4 regions of the Rahnella sp. PD4 genome follow, and region 1 is predicted to be linked to each of the others. Evidence: predicted binding sites of a transcription regulator. Region 1 holds the regulator's gene; each other region holds the start of a gene.
What was found. The regulator CRP, encoded in region 1, controls carbon source genes, mostly activating them, when cyclic AMP is high. The targets are predictions, from matches to a motif close to ATGTGANNNNNNTCACAT.

Region 1 (2,208 bases):
GGGTGGAAATCACCTGCGCATTGCGGCGGATTACCGCTTCTGCATGGCTTTCCTCAACCAGTTTCTGTACTTCCTCCGGCTGATGCAGGCTGACGGTAATGTGCTCCTGCAAATCGAGAGCAACCTGAAAAAGCTGAAACAGTCGCTTATGGTGATGATGATGTCCGTGTTGTGGCAGCATGTGTAATTGCTGATAAAGCAGGGCAATCAGATCGATAACCTGCTGCTGACGGGTAAGTAATGGCGGCAACGCCGTCTCGGGATCGGTATGTTGCGTCAGCAGACTGTACTTGGCCTCGAAATAATCCGCGAGTTGCAGATAAAGCTGGCTGAGCGTTTCGCGCATAGGCTGTTCTTGCGAAATACGAAACCACACCCAGTTAAACACCCCGTACCAGGCTGTGCCTGCTGCGAACAGCACCGGTGCCTGCCACATCGGGCGCACGCCGACCATACTCAGTGTGAAAATAGTGGCTACCAGCGCGCCGGGTAACAGGCGCGCATGTAACGGGCTGATTTCACCGGTAACGCCGAGCAATAACGCCAGCGATAGCATGATCAGCGGCAGCGGAACGTGCCAGTTTTCCAGCATCAGTTGCAGCAGAATACTGCTCACGGCAAACAGTGAACCGCCGACGATCAGACGTTTGAAAAAGCGTTTGTGCGGGGTATCCAGACCGGCGATGTTACAGCAGGCCGGGCAGAGGGAAAACAGCAGACCCATTTGCAAGTTGCCAAACAGCCAGCAAATGCCAACAGGCAGGCACAACACCAGCGTCTGGCGCAGCGCGTAATTCACTTCAGGATGGTAAAACAGTTTTCGCCATAACGTCATGGGTAAAGCTTAGCCCATAAAAAAGGCGCGACAGTATTCTGCCGCGCCAATTTTCGAGGGATTAACGTGTGCCGTAAACGACAATCGTTTTCCCGTGTGCGGAGATCAGGCTCTGATCTTCCAGCATTTTGAGGATTCGTCCGACTGTTTCACGTGAACAACCGACGATTTGGCCAATTTCCTGACGGGTAATCTTGATTTGCATCCCGTCCGGATGGGTCATTGCATCAGGCTGTTTAGCCAGGTTGAGCAACGTTTGAGCGATACGACCGGTTACGTCGAGGAAGGCAAGGTTGCCGACTTTCTCTGACGTCACTTGCAGACGGTTGGCCATCTGCGCGGAGAGACGCATCAGAATATCCGGGTTAACCTGAATCAGCTGGCGGAACTTTTTATACGAAATTTCAGCCACTTCACAGGCAGTTTTAGCACGTACCCAGGCACTACGTTCCTGACCTTCTTCGAAGAGTCCCAGCTCACCGATGAAGTCACCTTGGTTAAGGTAGGACAGTATCATTTCCTTGCCTTCTTCATCTTTAATCAGGACAGCAACTGACCCTTTCACGATGTAGTAAAGCGTTTCGGCTTTTTCACCCTGGTGAATCAGCGTACTTTTAGAAGGATACTTATGTATATGACAGTGAGACAGGAACCATTCAAGAGTCGGGTCTGTTTGTGGCTTGCCGAGAACCATTAGCTATTATCCTCTGTTGTTATCGCTGCCCAAAATCACAGGGCTCAGAGTTCCCTGTATGGCACTTCAAATCCAAAGCGCCCTTTCAGCATATAACTCCCCAGAAATGCTGCAAGCGGATGTCGGAGTGCAACAGCCTGTTTATTGCTGTTAACACCGTGGGTTCTGTTCTTAAACCGCAAAAACCGTCACCGCAATTTACTGGAAAGTATGTTTCGGCTTTGTTTGTAGCACAGGTTTGAGATGCTGTCTTCTGTTGTCTCGCTTCAGCATGATGGCGATCGGGTTACGTTGCCAGATTTTGGTCTAAAGGGTACTCTGAGAGCAGATTTCTAAAAGTTTATTCACCGGGAGAATAGTTCATGCACGCACGTGTCAAATGGGTTGAAGGGCTGACCTTTTTAGGTGAGTCAGCGTCGGGTCATCAGATTTCAATGGATGGTAACGCGGGCGATAAAGCCCCAAGCCCGATGGAAATGTTACTGATGTCCGCAGGCGGCTGCAGTGCAATTGACGTGGTATCTATTTTACAGAAAGGCCGTAATGACGTGCGTGATTGTGAAGTGAAGCTGACTTCACAACGCCGCGAAGAAGCGCCGCGTCTGTTCACGCATATCAATCTGCATTTTATCGTCACCGGTAAGGATCTGACCGATAAGATTGTTGAACGTGCGGTCAG
Region 2 (2,208 bases), on a different contig from region 1:
TGAGTGACGGTAAATCCTGGATGTTCAGTTCGCGGCAAACCCGCTGAAACAACCATAACCCCATGATATTTCTTAATACACGATAGCTGCCATCAATGCCGCCTTCGTTAGTGATATTGTCGTGAAGTGCCTCAGCATGGTTAAAGGCTTGCGGGCTTTCAATGCCCATCAGCGACCAGGTGCCGGAACTGAGGTAGGCGCTGTGTGAACGGGTCAGCGGGGCGGCAACCACCGCGCTGGCAGTATCGTGCGTCGCGACGCTGAATACCGGCACGCTGCGGCCGCGGGGGCTTTTCCACACTCCCCGGGAATGACCCGGCTGGGTGGGTTTTTGTAACCAGCGGCGTGGTACACCCGCCAGTTTCAGCAAGTCTTCGTCCCAGTCACCGGTGGCGAGATTGAGCATTTGCGTGGTGCTGGCGTTGGTGTATTCCCAGTTCAGTTTGCCGGTGAGGCGGTAAAAGAAATAATCCGGGATCATCAGCATGTGAGCCGCTTTATTGATGATGTCAGGCTGCTGTTCGCTCAATGCACGCAGTTGGTAAAGTGTATTAAACGGCATGAACTGGATGCCGGTTTTCTGGTACAAATTTTCACGGCCAAACTGCTGTTCCACCCGCGCCATCACGCCTTCCGTGCGGTTGTCACGATAAGCAACCGGCAAACCGACCCGCTGCCCCTGAGCATCAAGCAGGACGTAATCCACCCCCCAGGTATCAATCCCGATACCGTCAAGCTGAACACCGGACGCATCAAGGCGATTCAGCCCTTCAAGAATGTGTTTTTCCAGCGCATCAAGGTCCCAGGTATCGTGACCATCAACGCGGATCAGGTTATTAGGAAACCGGTGGATTTCTTTCAATGTCAGCGTTGCTGCCGGATCGGGATCCTGACGGGTAAATGTCGCCAGCATCACCCGGCCGCTGGAAGCGCCGAGGTCAATAGCGGCAAGATGGTGAGTTGTCATAGCGGCCATTCCTTATCGAAGATATGGCCAGTGTAGGGGGAGCGCCTGAAAGGCACCTTCCGGTGATTGCCACCGGTTTTGGCAGGATGGCAGCATTAAAAAGGTAGATGCGAGGCAGATCACATAATGCTCCAAAGCTGGCTGAAACAGGGCTATCCGCAGCTGAGTAATGCGGCATAAGCGATTGTGATCTTTGCCGCAGATCTGCATCAGGGCAGAGGGAATCTTTGAAATATGACCGTTTATGATGCTTTTACTGCCGTGGTTTGAAGGCAGGAAAGCAGGCCGCAGGGTAGGGTTGTTCCCCGAAGCACAGTGATTTTGAACCGGAGGTGATACATGACGTTACTGAGAGGTGATGATTATTTTGCGGCGCCTGAGCTGACCGTGACGGTTGAGCGCCGGCTCCCACAAGATGTATTCCCGGAGCACTACCATGATTTCCATGAAATTATGCTGGTGGAAAGCGGATCAGGTGTGCATATCTTTAACGACAACCCTTATACACTGACGGCCGGTGCGGTCTGTTTCGTGCGAGCCAGTGATCATCATCTGTTTGAAAATGTTGATAACTTACGTCTGACAAATGTGTTGTTCCGCTCACCGAAGGCGTTCCGTTTCATTCAGGACGTCAGCCACTTCCTTCCTCAGGAACATCACTATCAGTCTCAGATCCACTGGCAGCTCAGCCCGTGTGTACTTTCACAGGTGCTGAACTGCATTACACAACTTGAAGCACTGCCGGACAGCGTTGAAATGGAACATATCGCGACCCGTGAAAGTCTGTTTTTACAATTGCTGATCCTGCTTTATCAGGATTGTTTCCAGCCACAATTGCGAGATACCTCGGAAAACAGGGTCAATCAACTTTTGCAATGGCTCCAGTCGCATTACAGTGAGGAAGTGAACTGGACTGAAGCTGCAGAACGCTTCTCACTGGCGCTGCGAACATTACATCGTCAGATGAAGCATTACACTGGCATGACGCCGCAGCGGTATCTTAACCGGCTGAGGTTGCTGGAAGCGCGCCGTCGTTTACATCATAGCGATCAAAGCATTACCGATATCGCTTATGCCTGCGGGTTCAGTGACAGTAACCACTTCTCGACACAGTTTCGTCGGGAATTTTCGGTGTCGCCAAAACTCATGCGTGATCAGTTGCGTTAAACGGCACCTCTCGCAGTTTCCGGTATGTTTACCTGAGTACTGCCTCGTTTATTTTGTCGTCAAACGGGTGAGAG
Region 3 (2,208 bases), on a different contig from region 1:
ACAGTGTTTGCCCTGCGCCAGCGCTTGAGAAATCTGCGCGACCAGCGTTTGCTGCATATCGATAAATTCATCTGAAAACAAAGGCATAACATCGATATCCAGCAGCGAAATCGCTCTGTGCTGCATTACGCAGGCCACCTGTTGCAAGGCGATTTCACTCATCGAACCGACCACTGCCAGCAACGGCAATTTCTTACCGGATATCACCGGAGGATGTTCATTGTCATGCAACGCGGCATCGGTCAGCGCATGGATAAGACCCGAAGCCCCCACCATCAGCGGTCTGAATGGCAGGCTTTCAGCGGCCTGAACAATCAGCTTCAGATCTTCTGGCGTCTCGCTGTCCGCTATCAGAATGCGGACGCCGGACGCCACCAGAGCAAATATCACTTTGTGCAAATCACCGCTTCGTAACGCTTCAAGGCTGACGTGGTGCTGTTTCAGCGACGTCTGTTCAGCCAGTCGCTCTGCTATGCTGGCGGTATGCACCGGCGTTTTCGGATCGCTTGCAAATTCGGTTTCAGTCAGCAATTGGCCGTTGACGTAACATTTACCATCCGCCACCACACGACCAAGTGCAGGCACAGCGGGAGCGACAATCGCCAGCGGGCAATGGAGCGCCGTCAGCGCCGCTTCGGTTTCTGCCCCTAAATTACCGCGCAGAGTGGAATCAATTTTCTTAAACACCCAATGCTGACCAGAGATGGCCGCCATTCCCGCCTGCACAGCCAGGGTCACTTTCTGTGCCGCCTGTGCCGCGCTCAGCGCCCGGCTGTCACTGCTGTAAATCACCGCGCTTGCGCTGCTGCCCCTCTCCACTTCCGTCTGAATATCAAACTGCACATGCGCGGTCAGTCCCTGGCGGACAAGCGCCACGCCGGTGTCATTCGCGCCGGTAAAATCGTCAGCGATAACCAGAAGCGCAGCAGGCGTGCGATACGCCGGGATTGTCAGTGTTTCAGCCATCATGGCTCCGTAAAGGATCGGGTTGGGTTAATCTTGCTGGATATGATTATATTCAATCATGATTGATTATATGTGAGCAACATCAAATTATTCAACTTCAATTTCGCCTATAAATTGCCCTGACGATGTGAGGCATATCGACCTTTGGTGATTGAACTCACTCTTACAAAAGACTCAGACGGCAGGAATCAGGCATGAATATAGACAGTACGATCATCAGCGGTTATCAGTCATTACAGGACATTGGCTACCTTCTGACCGGAAAACGACAGGTGCTACTGGTCAGCGATAAGAACATTATCGGCCTGCCGCCGGTGCAATCGCTGATAGCACAGATGCAGAAAGCAGGCTGTCAGGTGACGGTAATTGATAACGTGCCGCCGGAGCCAAGCCAGCATGACGTGACGGCGATCCTAAGCGCGCTGAAAAAGCCTGTCGTAGATCTGGTGATTGGCGCAGGCGGCGGCAGCGTGCTGGATGTGGCAAAACTGCTTTCCCTGCTTTGTGCGGGCGATGAAAACGTCACGCTGGAAAGCCTGCTGGCCGGTGAAAAGCCGCAGCGCCGCACCCCGTCTTTGCTGATCCCGACCACTGCCGGCACCGGGTCAGAATCCACGCCAAACGCGATTCTGGCTATCCCGGAAAAGGAAACCAAAGTCGGCATTATTACGCCAGTGATGCTGCCTGATTATGTGGCGCTGGTGCCGGAACTGACCACCAGTATGCCTGCGCACATCGCGGCCTCCACCGGCATTGATGCGCTGTGCCATCTGTTCGAATGCTTTACGTCAGTGATCGCCAGTCCGGTCAGTGACAACTTTGCCCTGGTCGGCATGAAGAAACTGTTCGCCAGTATCGAAACGGCCGTCGCTGAGCCGGGAAATCTGGCAGCACGGCTGGATATGCTGTGGGCGTCTTATTACGGCGGCGCGTCGATTGCCCATGCCGGTACGCATATGGTGCATGCGATGTCCTATCCGCTCGGCGGGAAATATCACATTCCTCATGGGATTGCGAATGCCATTCTGCTGGCACCGTGCATGGCGTTTGTACGACCGTCGGCGGTCAGTAAATTCGCCCGCGCCTGGGATTTAATTCCGGACGCTGACCTGAAATTAAGTGAGGAAGAAAAATCCTATGCGCTGGTGGAATATTTTGACGCACTGGTACATCGCCTGGATTTACCGGTCAAATTAAGCCAGCTGAATATCACACCTGACGACATTCCCTATTTGTCGCAGG
Region 4 (2,208 bases), on a different contig from region 1:
TCACTTTCAGCAATCCGTTGCTGATTTCTACCTGACGGAAGCCCACATCGCAGGCTTCAGCTTCAATAAGCTGCCCCTGCGGAGAAATCAGGGAAACGACAGCGCGATAGAGGGCGGGCTGCTCAGCGCTCCACAACGCAGGCTGGCTGACCGGCAAACGCAGCGTGGTTCGGTCAAATGCCGACCCGCGCTCATCAATGATTTCGCTGCCGAGTGGTTGCAGATGCTGTGCAACCGGCTTGTCGCCCTGCCACAACTGGACGCGTATCTGGTAATCCGCTGCGTTTTCCTGCGGCACGGCGGCGCTGACCTGCACTTCCAGTTCGGCCTGCGTGAAGCCATGAAACAAATGCGTGCGCACCTGTAAGTCGGTAATCTGCTCCGCCGGTTTATGCAGCAAGGTGACGTCGCGGAAGATCCCGCTCATCCGCCACATATCCTGATCTTCCAGATAACTGCCGTCACTCCAGCGCAGCACCATGACCGCCAGACGGTTTTCACCGGCGTGCAGTACACCACTAAGATCGAATTCCGCCGGTAAACGGCTGTCCTGTGAATACCCGATCCACCGGCCGTTACACCATAAATAGAAAGCAGAGTTAACGCCGTTGAACACAATGCGCGTCTGCCCGCTGCTCAGCCAGTCATTATCCACAGAAACTGTGAGCGAGTAACAACCCGTAGGATTTTCTGCCGGTACAAACGGCGGATTGACGGGGATGGGGTATTGAACGTTGGTATAAATCGGTGCGTCATAACCCGCCAGTTGCCAGTTTGATGGCACCTGCACAGCGTCGGCACCTGCCAGATCCTGTTGCAGCCATTGCTCCGGCACGGCTTCAGGACGGTTAAAATAGCTGAATGCCCACTCGCCATTCAGGCTACGGATGTTTCCTGAAGCCTTATTATCTCTCGCTTCTTCTGCATCCCGCCAGCTGTTAAACGGCGGGTGTGCAGGTAACCTGTTGCACTGTGTCGAGGCCGGTTTTTCCCAGTCACGGCGGGCCAGAACAGTGGCCAGCGATGATAATTTATCTTCCGCTGATGTTGTCATAATATCTCCCCGGTAAATTGTTATGCGCTCACAATATGATAAACATGCGTAACCCGGACGAGTAAGTAAAGCGGAGGTATGCGGGAAAGGGACGCGGATCACAAATTCCGCGTCATGGGAGGGTTAAATCCGGTTCAGAGCGCGCTAAGCTGACGCGCGATGCGGATCAGCTCCTGCGATAAGGCTTCCTGTGACACCGGGTTTGTGCCCGGTCTGGCGGTCGTGTGGCGTTCAACCAAAGAAGTGGGCAGTAACAGCGAGGATTGCTGATGATCGCCATGCGTATGCAGATGCTCCACCAGCCGGTTAATGCTTTCGTGACCGAGCAGGCGGAAATCCTGTTTGATTGTGGTCAGCGGCGGGAAGAAAAATGCGCTGTCTTCAGTATCGTCATAACCCATCACCGAAATTTGTTCCGGTACCCGCAGACCAAACTCATGGACAGCACGCAGAACGCCGAGCGCCATCTGGTCATTGGCAACCAGAATCGCCGTAGGACGTTCGGGCTGACTGAGCAACAATAATGCCTGCTGATAACCCGAAGCCGCGCTCCAGTCACCATGCTGAACCGCACAGGGCGTAATATCGTGCAATGCCAGCGTCTTCAGCCAGCCTTCATAACGCAGCCGTGCAGAGATGGACTCGAGCGGGCCGGTCAGTACGGCAATCTGCTGATGCCCGAGCGCCAGTAAATGCGCCACGCCCTGCTCTGCCCCGCAGTGAGGATCGAACAGAATTTTGAACACATCAGCTTCAGGATCTACATCCAGAAACAACGCCGGTAAGTTGCCGCACAACTGCGCAATAGCCCCCGCATCGTCATTCGACAACGGCACGTTAATCAGCACGCCATCTACCCGCTGCGACATCAGTTCGTTTACTGCCGCACGACAGGCGGTCAGGCTCAGGTTATCAATCATCGAAATCACAACGTTGAAGCCTAACTGATTAGCACGGGTTTTCATCGCTGACGCAATTTGTGACGGCGCATGCAATGCCAGCTCAGTGGTCGCCAGACCCAGCGTATAACTTTGTTTCCCCGCCAGTTGCTGTGCGACACGGTTCGGAACGTAATTGAGCGCCGCCATTGCCTGTTCGACTTTATTACGCGTTCTGACCGACACATGCGCAGCCTGATTCAGTACACGCGAAAC

Region 2: a site for CRP is predicted at 1,075-1,092, ahead of rhaB (rhamnulokinase). Genes of this name have one in related genera too.
Region 3: a site for CRP is predicted at 1,037-1,054, ahead of ACOZIO_RS09785 (iron-containing alcohol dehydrogenase). Genes of this name have one in related genera too.
Region 4: a site for CRP is predicted at 1,141-1,158, ahead of ACOZIO_RS10630 (beta-galactosidase). Genes of this name have one in related genera too.

The regions. Positions count from the first base shown of each region.
Region 1 covers NZ_JBLZQF010000005.1:15,657-17,864, reverse strand. The annotation lists gene ACOZIO_RS14140 (YccS/YhfK family putative transporter) at 1-835, opposite strand, end outside; gene crp (cAMP-activated global transcriptional regulator CRP) at 897-1,529, opposite strand; gene ACOZIO_RS14130 (OsmC family protein) at 1,892-2,208, shown strand, end outside.
Region 2 covers NZ_JBLZQF010000003.1:25,178-27,385, forward strand. The annotation lists gene rhaB (rhamnulokinase) at 1-967, opposite strand, end outside; gene rhaS (HTH-type transcriptional activator RhaS) at 1,307-2,134, shown strand.
Region 3 covers NZ_JBLZQF010000003.1:201,674-203,881, reverse strand. The annotation lists gene dtnK (D-threonate kinase) at 1-969, opposite strand, end outside; gene ACOZIO_RS09785 (iron-containing alcohol dehydrogenase) at 1,161-2,208, shown strand, end outside.
Region 4 covers NZ_JBLZQF010000003.1:384,251-386,458, reverse strand. The annotation lists gene ACOZIO_RS10630 (beta-galactosidase) at 1-1,054, opposite strand, end outside; gene ACOZIO_RS10625 (LacI family DNA-binding transcriptional regulator) at 1,189-2,208, opposite strand, start outside.